One region of the Novosphingobium sp. NFX11 genome, then DNA from elsewhere that is predicted to be linked to it. Evidence: riboswitches for the same ligand, from Rfam matches in the RefSeq annotation. Region 1 holds a riboswitch; the other holds the start of a gene.
The links. A riboswitch is a leader RNA that binds a small molecule or an ion and turns the genes downstream of it on or off. The one in region 1 is predicted to bind thiamine pyrophosphate.
Positions count from the first base shown of each region.

Region 2: linked by a shared signal. The riboswitch ahead of KZO24_RS19335 (TonB-dependent receptor) and the one ahead of thiC (phosphomethylpyrimidine synthase ThiC) in region 1 are both predicted to bind thiamine pyrophosphate.

Region 1 is NZ_CP080384.1:2,237,502-2,244,616, forward strand. Features, by position in the region: gene KZO24_RS11405 (hypothetical protein) at 1-5, opposite strand, end outside; gene KZO24_RS11410 (alkylphosphonate utilization protein) at 126-434, shown strand; gene thiC (phosphomethylpyrimidine synthase ThiC) at 573-2,432, opposite strand; TPP riboswitch at 2,496-2,606, opposite strand; gene KZO24_RS11420 (SOS response-associated peptidase family protein) at 2,650-3,129, shown strand; gene KZO24_RS11425 (DUF1838 family protein) at 3,373-4,242, shown strand; partial or broken gene KZO24_RS11430 (uracil-DNA glycosylase family protein) at 4,289-4,896, shown strand; gene KZO24_RS11435 (MipA/OmpV family protein) at 4,884-5,687, opposite strand; gene KZO24_RS11440 (DUF2585 family protein) at 5,808-6,314, opposite strand; gene KZO24_RS11445 (GNAT family N-acetyltransferase) at 6,407-7,000, opposite strand; partial or broken gene crtY (lycopene beta-cyclase CrtY) at 7,039-7,115, shown strand, end outside.
Region 2 is NZ_CP080385.1:330,131-337,245, reverse strand. Features, by position in the region: gene KZO24_RS19350 (aldehyde dehydrogenase family protein) at 1-1,350, shown strand, start outside; gene pnuC (nicotinamide riboside transporter PnuC) at 1,345-1,923, opposite strand; partial or broken gene KZO24_RS19340 (phosphotransferase enzyme family protein) at 1,923-3,056, opposite strand; gene KZO24_RS19335 (TonB-dependent receptor) at 3,058-5,343, opposite strand; TPP riboswitch at 5,376-5,484, opposite strand; gene KZO24_RS19330 (FAD-binding protein) at 5,525-6,007, opposite strand; gene KZO24_RS19325 (FAD-dependent oxidoreductase) at 6,000-6,932, opposite strand.

The sequences.
Region 1 (7,115 bases):
CGCATGCGTGGCCCTCCTTGGGAAGAGGCAGCGTAGCACCGGCGCTCGATGCTGCGAAGGCGGCATGCTGCTGGTCAAACGCGCGTCGCGCTGCCAAGGGCGCGAGGCATCAGGAGAAATAGGTCATGGCAGACGACGACGAGGATTATGTCTACGACGAGGACAGCGGTGAATGGCTGCCCGCCTCGGAACTGACGGCGAAGCGCGCGGCGGCCGATGCCGTGGAAGTCCGCGACGCGGTCGGCAATGTGCTCGCCGACGGCGATTCGGTGACGCTGATCAAGGACCTCGACGTCAAGGGCGCAGGCCAGACGCTGAAGCGCGGGACGGTGATCCCCGCGATCCGCCTGACCGGTGACGCGCAGGAAATCGATTGCCGCTACCCCGGCATCAAAGGCCTCGTCCTGCGCGCGGAGTTCGTGCGCAAGCGGTGAGCCGTGCCTCCCCACTCCTCCGTCATTCCCGCGAAGGCGGGAACCCATCTCCTGACGTTTCATGTTGCACGCCCGTCAGATGGGTCCCCGCCTTCGCGGGGATGACAAAGAAGGTTTAGATCCAACTCGTTCGCAGAGTCAGTCGTGCTCGCGCCCGCCTGCCCCCATGTAGAGTTCGCTGCCGGTTTCGCGGAACACCTTGCTCATCTCGGCCATGCCGGCCTCCGCCTCTTCGGCGGCGACGAAGGTTTCAACCGGCTGGTTCTGCTTCGCGGCGAACTCGCGCACTTCCTGGCTGATCTTCATCGAGCAGAACTTCGGCCCGCACATCGAGCAGAAATGCGCCGACTTCGCGCCCTCCGCAGGCAGCGTCTGGTCGTGGTACTGCTCCGCCGTGTCGGGATCGAGAGACAGGTTGAACTGGTCGCGCCAGCGGAACTCGAAACGGGCGCGGGACAATGCATCGTCGCGGACCTTGGCCGCCGGGTGGCCCTTCGCCAGATCGGCGGCATGGGCGGCCAGCTTGTAAGTAACCACGCCGACTTTCACGTCATCGCGGTCGGGCAGGCCGAGGTGCTCCTTGGGCGTCACGTAGCAGAGCATCGCCGTGCCGTACCAGCCGATCATCGCGGCACCGATGCCGCTGGTGATGTGATCGTAGCCTGGAGCGATGTCGGTGACGAGCGGACCGAGGGTATAGAACGGCGCCTCGCCGCAGGCGGCCAGCTGCTTTTCCATGTTCTCCTTGACTTTGTGCATCGGCACATGGCCCGGCCCCTCGATCATGACCTGCACGTCCTGCTCCCAGGCGCGCTTCGTCAGTTCCCCCAGCGTGTAGAGTTCGGCGAACTGCGCCTCGTCGTTGGCATCCGCGATCGAGCCGGGGCGCAGGCCATCGCCCAGCGAGTAGGCGACGTCGTAGGCCTTCATGATCTCGGTGATTTCGTCGAAGCGTTCGTAGAGGAACGATTCCTTGTGATGCGCCAGGCACCACTTGGCCATGATCGAGCCGCCGCGGCTGACGATGCCGGTGACGCGCTTCGCCGCCAGCGGCACGAAGGGCAGGCGAACCCCGGCGTGGATGGTGAAGTAATCGACGCCCTGCTCGGCCTGTTCGATCAGGGTGTCGCGGAAGACTTCCCAGGTCAGGTCCTCGGCAATGCCGCCGACTTTCTCCAGCGCCTGATAGATCGGCACGGTGCCGATCGGCACGGGCGAGTTTCGGATGATCCATTCGCGCGTGTCGTGGATGTTGCGCCCGGTCGAAAGGTCCATGACGGTGTCGGCGCCCCAGCGGATCGACCAGACCATCTTGTCGACCTCGTTCGCCACGTCCGACGCGACGGCAGAGTTGCCGATGTTGGCGTTGATCTTGACAAGGAAATTGCGCCCGATCGCCATCGGCTCGCTTTCGGGGTGATTGATGTTGGAGGGGATGATGGCGCGGCCGCGCGCGACTTCCTCGCGCACGAACTCGGGCGTCACGTAGTCCGGGATCGATGCGCCCCAGTCCTGCCCGTCGCGCACGTATTCCCTGAGCATGGCGCGGCCGAGGTTCTCGCGCTCGGCCACATATTCCATCTCCGGCGTGATGATCCCGCGCCGGGCGTAGTGCATCTGGCTGACGTTCATGCCCGCCTTCGCGCGCAAGGGCCGCCTGACGACGTTGGGGAAGGCCGGAACCCCTGCCGAACGGTCAGGCCCCTTGAGGCCGTTGTCCTCGGGCTTCACCTCGCGCGCGGCGTAATCCTCCACGTCGCCGCGCGCCGTGATCCATTCGCGGCGCTTGGGGGCGAGGCCCGCCGAAATGTCGATCGTGACATCGGGATCGGTATAAGGGCCGGAGGTGTCGTAGACCCGCACCGGTGCCTCGCCGCTGCCGGGTTCGAGGTGGATTTCGCGCATCGCCACGCCCAGCGGGCCGACGTGGATCTTCCTCGATCCACGGATGGGGCCGGTGGTCACGCCGATCTCGAGCTTGGAATTGATGTCTGCCATGGATTGCCTCTCTTTTTCTCCATGGGACGAAAAAAGAGACGCATTGCGGGCGTTGAAACATGCTCAAACCCGACGCTCCACTTCCTCCGCCCGTACTAACGGGTTCAGGTTCGACGGGTCTTGTGGAGCATACCCACAACTCTCAGCCACTTGCTGGCTCCCCGGGGACGGCGCAGTGATAGACGCGCGTATCGGCGGGGTCTAGAGGCTTGAGCCCATGCCGATGCTCTATCGCCTCGACGCGCCCGCGCCGCATGTCGCACGCTCCTTCGGGGCCGAATCCGGCAATGACCCGTGGGACGGCGGCCACGTCGCGCCCGGGCAGTTCGCGCCGGTCATCACGGCTGGGCGAGAGGCGATCGCCGGGCCGAGGCCGCACTATCGCACCCCGCGCCGGATGATCCCGCGCCTCTGGGGCGTACCGCCGCCGCCCTCGGTGCACGAGCAGCGCGGCATCCTGACGGTGCGCAACCTCGACAGCCCGTTCTGGATCGGCAACTTGCGCAACAGCGAGTTCCGCTGCCTGGTGCCCGCCACCGCCTTCATGGAGTGGGGCCGCCCCTCGCCCACGGATGGCAAGCGCCGCCAGTGCTGGTTCGCCTGCGCCGACCTACCGGTCTTCGCCATGGCGGCGGTATGGAAGGACAGCGAGATCCCTCCTTCGCCCTCCTCGCCTGCGAAGCGAACGCGGCACTGAGAGCAGAGGGGCGAGAGACGATGCCGGTGATCCTCCCACCCGATCCGGCCGTGCAGGACACCTGGCTGCGCGGCGCCTGGGACCGCGCGAAGAGCCTCATCGTGCCTTACTCCTCGTCCCTCATGGAGATGCGCGTGGCGGGCTGAGCCCATCGCTATCCGAGACGCGATCAATCCCATGCCGCATGCTTGTTGCTCCTCCGATAACGATCAACTTTCTCGATCGCAGTAAGGGGAGTGTAAAATGATCGACCAGAACGACGCGGCAAAACTGAACCGACGAACCGCCTTGGGACTGGGCGCCACCGCGCTTGCCGCAGCCTCGCTTCCGGCGGCGGCCGCAACGCCGAAGAAGCGCCTGCTCGATCCCGCCAATGCGGCCGATGCCTCGCTGATCTATCGCAAGCTGCGCTATCGCACGGACGACGGCCTCGTCTTCTCGTGGATCAAGGGTCCGTACATGGCCGCGACGGGCGGCGACCTGATCCCGGTCTATGCGATCAATCTCGGATCGATCCAGCGCATCACGCACAACGCCGACGGCAGTTTCGAGCTGATCGACCTGGAGATCAGCTTCCGCGTCGATATCGACACCGGCCGTCGCCTCACCGACCTCCGCAACCCGATCACGGGAGAGACCGTGAAAGTCGGCGGTCGCGGCCCGATCCCCACGCGCGTGCGGGTTTCGGCGACCAACGAGATCGACATTCCCGACGTCCCGGGTACGCCCCGCTTCGAGCACGTCCACACCCCCGCCGTGCCCTTCACCTTGCGCACCGGCGAGATCGCGGTGCGCGACCGCTCGCACGCCAGAGTGACCGCTCCCGACGGCTCGGTGTCCTATCTGAACGAAGTGAGCACCCTGTCCGCGCCGAGCGCGCTGGTGCTGGACCCGGCGGTCACCAACGTCGACACGCGGGTGCAGTCCAACGACGTGCGCAGCTGGCCGGAATGGCTGCGGATGGGCGATCGCCCCGGTACGCTCAATCTGTTCGGCAACGGCGGCAAGGTGAAGCGCTTCGAAGACCTTCCGGCGGACTGGCACGCCATGCTCGAGACGTATTATCCGCAGATCGCCAAGGACCCCATCGCCGCTCTCGACAAGGCGGGGTAACAGGGCACGCCTTGTCTCAGGCAAGGAAGGTGGCCATCTGCGGTAGATGGCCTCCGCGACCCTCGACACCCTGCTCGGCGAAATCCGCGCCTGCCGCCTGTGCGAGACGGCGCTGGGCTTCGAGCCGCGCCCGTTCGTCGCGGCCAGCCCGTCCGCGCGCCTGCTCATTATCGGGCAGGCGCCGGGCAGCAAGGTCCATGCCAGCGGCATAGGCTGGGACGACGACAGCGGCGACCGGCTGCGCGGCTGGCTGGGGCTCGACAAGGCCATGTTCTACGACACCGCGAAAGTCGCGCAGATGCCCTCCGGCTTCTGCTATCCGGGCAAGGCGAGCGGCGGCGACAAGCCCCTCGCCCCGAATGCGCCCCGCGCTGGCACGCGCCGCTGCTGGCCGAACTGCCGCAGCGGCGCCTGACCCTGCTGGTGGGGCAGTACGCCCAGAAACGCTACCTGCCGCGCGGCTTCGCGCCCAACCTCACCGAAACGGTGCGACGGTGGCGCGAGGCGCCGGATGGGCTGTTCCCGCTCCCTCATCCGGCGTGGCGCAGCCGGCTGTGGATGGCGAAGCACCCGTGGTTCGAAGCGGAAGTGCTGCCTGACTTGCGCCGAAAGGTGATCGAAGCCGTCGAAGGCTCCCCGCATCAGAACGTATAGGCCACGCCCGCGCCCAGGACCCACTGGTTCGCGCTGCCCCGCAGCGAGGTGAACGGCGTGTCCTTGCCGTCGTTCAGCATGCGCGAATAGTTCGCCACCCCGAACACCGAAAGCCCACCGTCGCGCACGTCGCCGGAGAGATCATAGGCCATCAGCAGCGAGGTGTTGACGCTGTCCCAGCCGCCCTTGGCATTGTAGACCGGCAGCCCGCTCGCAAGGCTTTGCCCCGGATTCACCGAGTAATAGTAGCGCGCGAACTTGTCATCGACACGGCGGGCGCTGACCGCCAGCACCGTGACGACCGCCGGGCTCAGGGGCGTCGTGTAGCTGATCGCGGGGGACCAGACCATGCCCTTGTAGGCGCCGTTCACATCCCACTTCACGTCGCTCGACAGCGTGAGCGTATCGTAGTCGTGCAGCACGCGGTACTTGGTCACGCCCGCGCTGACGCCGACCTCGATAACCGGATCGAGCTTGCCTGCCGCCCGCACGACCTCGTCCCGCACGCGCCGGTTGCGATTGAACGAGGCCGTGACCACCGGCCCCAGCGAAAAGCCGATGCCCGAATCCTTGTCGTCGGGAATGAAGTCCAGCGCCACGCCCGCAACGCGCGGATTGATGTCCACGCCCTTGAAATGGCCGCGCACCAGCGGCACCGGCGAGAGGATGTAGTCATCCGAGCCGCGATAGCTGGGAACATAGACCGCACCGACGCCGACCGTCAGGTAATCGCCGTCGAGGACGTTCTCGGTCGGCTGTTGCTGCGGCGCCTCCTGCGCGATGGCGGGCATCGAAAGAAGGGCGGCAGATGCCGTGCAAATCCGTAAGACAAGGCGTGAATTCATGACGGTCCCCTGAAGATCTTGAGAGACCAACGCTTTGCGGGACCTAACAGTTGCCTCGCTTGGCTTTCAGGCCGACGACTGCCAGTCACGCACCGCCTCGATCGGGTGCACCAGCATCAGGACGTTGAGGGTCAGGTTGTCCCGGATCATGAACAGCGTGAACGCCTCGAACACCAGCGCCAGAGCTACGCTGGCTCGGGGCGGGAGGCGCGCGGCGACAATGAAACCCAGCGCCATCCACCCCACGTCGCTCAGCGAGTTGAGCACGCTGTCGCCGCTGTAACCGTAGCTGATAGTGACTGAACGGTAGCGATCGATGATCAGGGGCGAGTTCTCCAGCAATTCCCAGCCTCCCTCGAAAGCCACCGCCAGCGGCAAGGCCCAGCGCGGCGACAGGACGCGGCCCAGCGCAGTCCACCGCCAGAGCGCACGCGCGATTCCGTAGAAGATGAGCCCGTGGATGACGTGGCTGAAACTGTACCAGTCAGCGATCTGCTGGCTATTCTGGTCGGACTGTACGTCCCCAGCCCAGAATCGCACGACGCCGCAAGGGCAGATGCCCGGGCGGCCCATCGAAAGCTCAACCAGAAGCAGCGCAAGGCCAAGACAAAGCGCCAGCCACGCCGCCGGACGATGCGGCAGCAGGGGCGAGCGTCCCGCGAGGTTCAGGATGCGGCGGCGCCTTCGGGCAGCGTCTCATTGCCGTCGCCGAGGCGGCGCTGCATGAGGAACACGTCGATCCACTGACCGTGCTTCCAGCCCGCCGCCGTCAGCGTACCGACCGGCAGGAACCCCGCCCGCGCGTGGAGCACGACCGAAGCCGGTTCCGAGGCTGCGATCACCGCGAAAGCCTGCCGGAAACCGCGCTTCTCGCACTCGGTGAGCAGTTCCTGAAGCAGCGCGCTGCCGATCCCGCGGTTCAGGCTGTCCTGGCACACGTATATCGTCGTCTCGACGCTGTAGCGATAGCCGATGCGCGGGCCGTAGCGCTGGGCGAAGCCGAAGCCGAGCACGCGGTCGTCGTCGTCGCGCATGACGAGGAAGGGATAGCCGCCCTTGATCAGTTCGCGCATCCGCCGTTCCGATTCCGCCTCGTCAGGTGGTTCGGTCTCGAACGTCGCGGTGCTTTCCAGCACGTAGTGCGCGTAAATCTCGGCTATTGCGGCCGCATCCCCCGATGCGGCGTCGCAAACGGCCAGTTGGCCTGTGAGTTGCCCTGTCATCGTCACGAACATGCAGTAAAGCGAGGGGTCTGCCAAGTTGCAGCAATCGTTCGCAGTGCCTAAACAACGCCGCGATGCAGCAAAAATCGGCCGATCCGGCGTTCTGTGACCTCGCGATACTAGGCGGCGGCCTTGCCGGCGGGCTGATCGC
Region 2 (7,115 bases), on a different replicon from region 1:
TTCCATGTCGGCGGCAAGACGCAGATCGGCAGCGCCGTCGACGCCGCGCGTCGTGCTTTCGAAGGTCCGTGGGGCCGCATGGCCGCCGCCGAGCGCACCGCGATCCTGCAGCGCCTCGCGCGGATCATGGAGGCGAACGCGACGCTGCTGACCGAACTCGACGTGATCGACAACGGCATGCCGCGCTTCATCGCCGGGCTCACCACCGCCAACTGCGTCGAGATGGTGGACTACTATGCAGGCGCGATCCTGCGTATCGAGGGCACCACCACCACCCCGCCGCGCCATGTCTCCGCCGAGGCCGAAGCGCTGACTTACACCTTGCGCGAACCGGTCGGCGTCGTCGGCCAGATCGTGCCGTGGAACGTGCCGCTGTCAACCGCGATCCTCAAGCTCGCCCCGGCGCTGGCGGCGGGCTGCACGGTCGTCGTCAAGCCATCGGAGGAAACCCCGCTTTCCTTGCTGGCACTGGCCGACATGATCGGCGAGGCGGGCTTCCCGGCGGGCGTGGTGAACATCGTCAACGGCTTCGGCGCGACTGCCGGACAAGCGCTGGCGGAGCACCCGGACGTGGACAAGGTCTCGTTCACCGGATCGACCGCGACCGGGCGGCGCATCGTCATGGCGGCGATGGGGAACCTCAAGAAGGTCAGCCTCGAACTCGGCGGCAAGAGCCCGGTCATCGTCATGCCCGACGCCGACCTCGCCCTCGCCGTGCCTGGCGTCGCGATGGCGACGTTCTTCCTGCAGGGCCAGAACTGCATGGCCGGAACCCGCATCTTCGCGCATGAGGACATCCATGACGCGCTGATCGAGGGGCTGGTGCAGTTCGCCTCGGGCATGACGCTGGGCCACGGGCTCGATCCCGCGACGATGCAGGGGCCGCTGATTTCCGAGGCGCACTGCGCCAAGGTCATGGCGCATATCGAGGCCGCCAAAGCAGCCGGAGCCCGGCTCGTCACCGGCGGCGAAAAGCTGGCGCGGCCGGGCGACTTCGTCCAGCCCACGATCTTCACCGACTGCACGCCCGACATGGCGGTCATGCGCGAGGAGATTTTCGGCCCCGTCATGGCAGTGCAGAAGGTCGCGACGACCGACCTCGACGAACTGGCGCGGCTTGCCAACGACACGCCTTACGGCCTGTCGGGCAGCGTCTGGACGCGGGACATGGCGGCGGCGCACCGGCTGGTGAAGCGGGTGCGTTCGGGGCATGTCTCGATCAACTGCCACGGCGCGGTGGGTACGAATATTCCGTTCGGCGGCTACGGCCAGTCCGGCTGGGGCCGCGAGTTCGGTCAGGAGGGCCTCGACGGCTATCTCGAGACCAAGGCGGTGACGGCGCGCCTATAAGGCGGCGGTCTGCCCTTGCCGTGCCGCCGCTGCCCGCCAGCGCCGGTAGCCGAGCACGGCAAGAGCGACCATCGCGGCGTAGAGCCCCGCCGTCAGCCACAAGTCCTTGAACGCGAACATGCCGACGTAGAGCACGTCCACCGCGATCCACAGCAGCCAGTTGGCCGACTGCCGCCGCGCCGTCCAGTACTGGGCGACGAGGCTGAAGCTGCTCAGCCCCGCGTCCATCCACGGCAAGGCGGCGTCGGTGTAACGGCTGGCGAGCCAGCCTATCGCGGCCGCACCGATCGCCCCGGCGCCGAGGCCCACCGCAGCGCCGAGCAGCGATAGCGGCTTGACGACGATGTCGCCGCTATCGGCCTTCCCGCGCCCCCAGGACGCCCAGCCGTAGAGGATCGCGACGCCGAACAGCGCCTGCAGCACCATGTCGGAATAGAGGCGCACGTCGAGGAAAACCTTGAAATACAAGGCGCAGGCCAACAGGTTGACCGGCCAGCACAGCATCCAGCGGCGGGCAGTGAACCAGATGCCGAGGAAGCTGACGACGACGGCGACAATCTCCAGTATCGACATCAGGCTGCGGCCTCCAACCGGCTCAGGAAATCGCGTCCCGGCGGGGACAGGAACCACTCGGCGTGCCCGATGAGATAGCCCTGCCACGCGAGGTCGGCCTGACCGCGATCAGCGAGGATTCCTGCGAAATAATCAACTTCCGACAAAGCGAATTCGACATGCACCAGCGGCAGCGAGACAGGCGATCGTCCGAACATCCGCGCCGGTCAGCGGGAGGACCGTCCGGTAGCCCGCGATCACTGCCCGAGCCGCCTGCGGATCGCCCGCATTTCCGCCGATTTCCAGCCAGGGAATGGCCGTTCGCTCGATCGCCGTGGCGAGGTCGTGGATAGCGCAAGTCCGGGTCGCGAGACCGAAATCGATAACGGCACTCACAGTGCCCCTAACGGACCATAAGAGGTTGGAAGGGTGCCAGTCGTTGTGCGTCCATAGGGTAGGCCGACCCTTGATCCGGTCCACAATTCCCTCGCCCAGCGCATCGAACAGTCGAGCCAGTTCACGGCGCCATGACTTGCCATCGAGGTAGGCGTCGAGAGCCGGCCGTGCTGCCACATAAGCCTCGGCCGCCGCGAGCGGGTCGGACGAAGGCACGATGGTGAAGCTGGCGACCAGCGGACGATCCTCTCGCGCCTCGGCTGCGAAATCACGCGAAGCCGCATGCAGCCGGGCCAGCGCGACGCCAGCCTCGAAAGCATGATCATGCGAGAGGAAGGGCGTCCACGACTGCCGCTCGCGGTAGAGATCGATGCCCGGCACCCGGCGATGGAGTTCGTACGTCCATTCCCCCTGCGCCACCGCTCCGCCGCCGTCCGACGTCACCATGACCTCGGGCACGCTCAGCCCTTTCGCCCGCAGATGTGCCATGAAGGCGTGCTCCTCGCCCAGCGCGGCGGGGAGCGCACCGCGCGGTGGTGGCGCTTGAGGAACAGCGTTTCCCCGCCCGCTTCCACCAGCGTCGCGGCCGAGAACGGACGAGGGGAATGCCAGCGCAGCGCTTCCAGTCGCCCGACTTTCGGGAAGTGCGCGAGAACGCCTTCCGCCTCGGCCTCCGTTATCGCGGGCCAGACGGCCGCCTCAAGCTCCGTACCCATCCCGTGCACGAGATGGTCCGCCCGAGACACCGCGCCGCTCATGTCAGAACGCGCGCGACAGCGTCGCCACCACCGCCCGGCCGCCGCCGATGTAATAGGCGGGTGCAGAGCCGGAGATCACCGTGCCGCCCCGACCCACCGTGTCCTGCGTGTTGCTGCTGACCGAGTACACGCCCGAAAGCACGCGCGGATTGGTCACGTTTATCGCGTTGACCCGCAAGTCCATGCGCTGCGCATCGATCAGCCCGGCCAGATGCACACCGATCGCTAGGTCGAGCGTCGCATAGCCCTTGATGCTCTCGTCGTTCATGAACGACGAATATTGCCGCCCAACGTACTTGAGCGCGGTGCTGCCGAACAGGCGCCCGTCGTCATAGGTGCTGCCCACGGCAAACTGGAACTCGGGGCTCGAAACCGCGCGCTTGCCCTTCGTCGGCAGATAGTCGCCGCCGATGGCCAGGTCGTCGTCCTGCCGCGTGTGCAGATATTCGCCCGAGGCGTAGATGCTGACGCCCTTGGCCGGGCGATAGTCGATCTCGGCATCGAGGCCGTAGCTGGTCTGACTGCCGCCATTGACCGTAGAATTGACCAGCGCCCCGCCGCTATTGATCACCGTCGCCACCTGCCGGTTGCGGAAGTGATAATGGAACGCGGTCAGCGAGAACGACAGGCTCGGCCCGATATAGCGATAGCCCAGTTCCTCGGAAACCGAGTACTCGTTCTTGAGGTTCGAAGTCCCCTGCTGCACCACCTCGCCGCCGTAGTAGCTGTTGTAGAGCGCGAACTCGTTAGGCGTGCGGAAGTTCGTGGTCACGTTGGCGAACAGCTGCTGCCGCTCGTCCAGCTTGTAGTGCACCGACGCGCGCGGGAGCGCCGCGAAGCTGTCGGTATGCACCTTGTCCTGCGGCCCCGGCAGATGGTTGCGGCCATTGCGCAGCAAATCCACGCCCTTGAAGCCCACATCGACGGTCAGGCGCGGCGTGACGGTCACGCTGTCGGCGACGAAGAAGCCCTTGGTCACCGTGACCGTACGCGCGTTCTCGTAAGCGAGCAGGCGGCCGTCCGCAGTGCGGATCGCCTTGCTCGGATAGCCCCACTTGTCGAAGGGCTGCCCCTCCGCGCCGATCGAGGTGTAGGTCTGCTGTACCCGGTCGGTGCCGTAGTCGAACCAGAGCCCCGCCGTGATCGTGTGCGCGCCGGCCTCCAGCGTCAGCTTGCTGACGTTGCCAGTGCGCATCTGCTTGCCGGTCCAGTTCCCCATCACCGTGCGTAGGCCGTCCACCGCTCCCGGCAGTTCCACCGGCTGCGTCAGTTCCTCGGTGCCGAGGTAATTGCCGGTCGTGGTCAACTGCGTCCCGTAAGGCGCGTTGCCGTAGCCGAACTGGAGATACGTGGTGCTGTCGAGCGTCAGACCGCTGCCGAAGTTCAGATGCACCGGCGCGGAGGCGTAGAGGTTACGGAACGGCGCGCGGTAAAGGCGCCAGTACCCGGTATCGCCTTCGGTATACTTCGTGCTGTAATTGAAACCGCGACCGTAAGCGCGCCAATCGGCCAGCGTCGGCGCCGGATAGCCCGAAGTCTCGGCCTCGTTGAACGACAGGGCCAGACTGGCGCGGTTGCCCTCGCCCCATTCGGCGAGCAGCTTGGCGTCGATGTGCTGGCGCTTGTCGAAGCCTGGCCCCCGCCAGTTGTCGGCGCGGTTGTTGGAGTACGACACGAAGGCCTTGAGCCCGGTATTGCCGATCTCGCCGGTATCGAAGCGCACGAAAGCGCGCCGCTCGTCGAACGAGCCGATCGACAGGTTGACCAGTCCGCCCATGCGCTCCTTCGGGTCATCCAGCGTCAGCGACAACAGGCCGCCTGCCGCCGCGACGACCGGCGCATCGATGTCCGCCCCGCCCTGCACGAGCCTGACCTGACGCACGTTCTCGGCATCGGCGAACTGCGAAGGATAGGCGTTGTAATAGCCGATGTCGTTCTGCGGCGCCCCTTCCATCAGCACGCCGATCTGGTCCTGCCCCAGCCCGCGCAGTGTCAGGCTGGAACTGGCCGAGAGCCCGTAAGGGTCGCTCATCGATACATTGGCGCCGGGTAGCAGGTTCACCAACTGGAAGGCGTTGAATGTCGGTGCCTGCTTGACGATGAACTCGGACGAGATCGCGCTGACCGCCTTGGGTTCGGTCTGGTCGGGCAGCAGGCCCTCGGGGTCGGCATGACCGATGACCTGGATCGGCGAGGCATCGGCCTCGTCAGCCAGCGCCGGAGCCGCCGCGAACAGGGCCGGGAATGCCAGCGCCGCGCCACAGAGATACGAAAAATTGCCCGTCATAGTCTCGCGTCCACTCCACTCGGAGGGATAACGGACTTGCCGCCAACCCTCCCTACGCCGGTGTCAACCGGATCAGGTTCAGCGGGTCGTGGTCTGCTGACCACCTCTCAGCCGCGCATGAGCGGCCCCCGGGGATGGAGCGCGCCTTAGGCGCTTCGACGCGAAGTGGGAAGCGATATTATTACAGGTTGGAGTCAGGGGCTGCCGTGAAAGAAAGCGTCTGAACGGATAAGGCTGCGGCAGCACGGCCCGCCATCTTGCCAAGCGTCGTGGCCGCAAGCAGACCGTTACCGGCAAGGTAGCCATAGGACGCGTCGCCGGACAGGCCCCGCGCCGCGCCTCCGCCTGCGAAGAGGTTGGGAAACGCCGTCCCGTCCTCGTGCAGCACGCGCGTCCGGCTGTCGATCACCAGCCCACCCTGGGTGTGAAACAGCGCGCCCGTCACTTTGGCAGCATAGTATGGACCCGCCAGAACCTGCGAAGCGGCGAACGATCGCCCGAAGGCGTCCTCCCGCTCGCCCCGCGCGATCGCCGCGACCTCGGCACAAGTGCCCTCCAGTGCTGCGACGGGCACCCTGATCGCCTCGGCCAGCGCAGGCAGGGTGGGTGCGCTCACCACCGCACCGGCGCGCAAAGCGTCCCGGTAATCGTCGAAATCACTCATCAATACATGCAGCCGCTCGTCGAAGATCGACCAGCCGACACGCCCCGGCTGCGCATTGAGTTTGGCCGCCTGTTCGGAATAGCCGGCGGATCTCGTCGGAGAAGCGGCGCCCCTCGACGTTGACCTGAAAGCCACCTTCCATGATCAGCGGCCACAGGATCGGCACAGCATGGCCCACTGCCAGTCCGCCATGGCCTTGGTACGCGGTCATGTCGGCTACCGCGGCGCCCATCTCCAGCCCCCAGCGGATGGCATCGCCCTTGTTGCCGGGATGGCCGTGGAACGTCGCCTCCGCCATGTCGGGGATGAACCGCGCGACCATCTCCGCATTGCCCGCGAAGCCCGAACAGGCGAGGATAAGTGCATCGCAGGTGACGATTTCCGCGCTGCCGTCGGGGCGTGTGTAGCGCACCGCGGTGACGCGGTCGCCGTCATGCAGCAATTCTTCCACGGTCGCTTCGGTGAGGATGGGTATCTGCGCCTCCCCACAAGCCGCTTCGAGCGCCGCCATCAACTCGCCCCCCGTCCGGTTCGGCGTGCCGTACATGCGGCGCACGCTATGCCCGGGGTAGAGAAACCCGTCGACGAGATCGAGCGGCACTCCATGACAATCGCGCAGCCACGCGATCGTCTCGACCGATTCCCTTGCGACGTGCAGCGCGAGTTCGCCATCCACGCGTCCCTTGGTCTTGGCCACCATGTCGGCGGCGAAGATTTCGGGCGTATCGACGATCCCTGCGGTTTCCTGCTCGGGCGTGCCGCTGGCCGGGATCAGGCCCGTCGACATCGCGGTGGAGCCCGAAGGCGAGGCGTCGCGCTCCAGCACGAGGACCTCGCTCCCGGCGTCGTGCGCAGCGAGCGCGGCGGTCAGGCCGGTGCCGCCGGCGCCGACGATGACGATGGGAAAGTGCATTGCGTCGCTCATGATCGAAACCTGTCCGCGAGAAGGGCTTGCCCATGAGGATGTGCAAGCGGCCCGATCACGAATGGAGAAGCAAGGCGCTCCCTGTCCTGCCCCCTCTTCGCGCCTTTTCAACAGACGAACATCGCCGCCTGCCCGGAAAATTCACTGCGCGAACATTCACGAACGAAGCGGGTCAAGCATGCG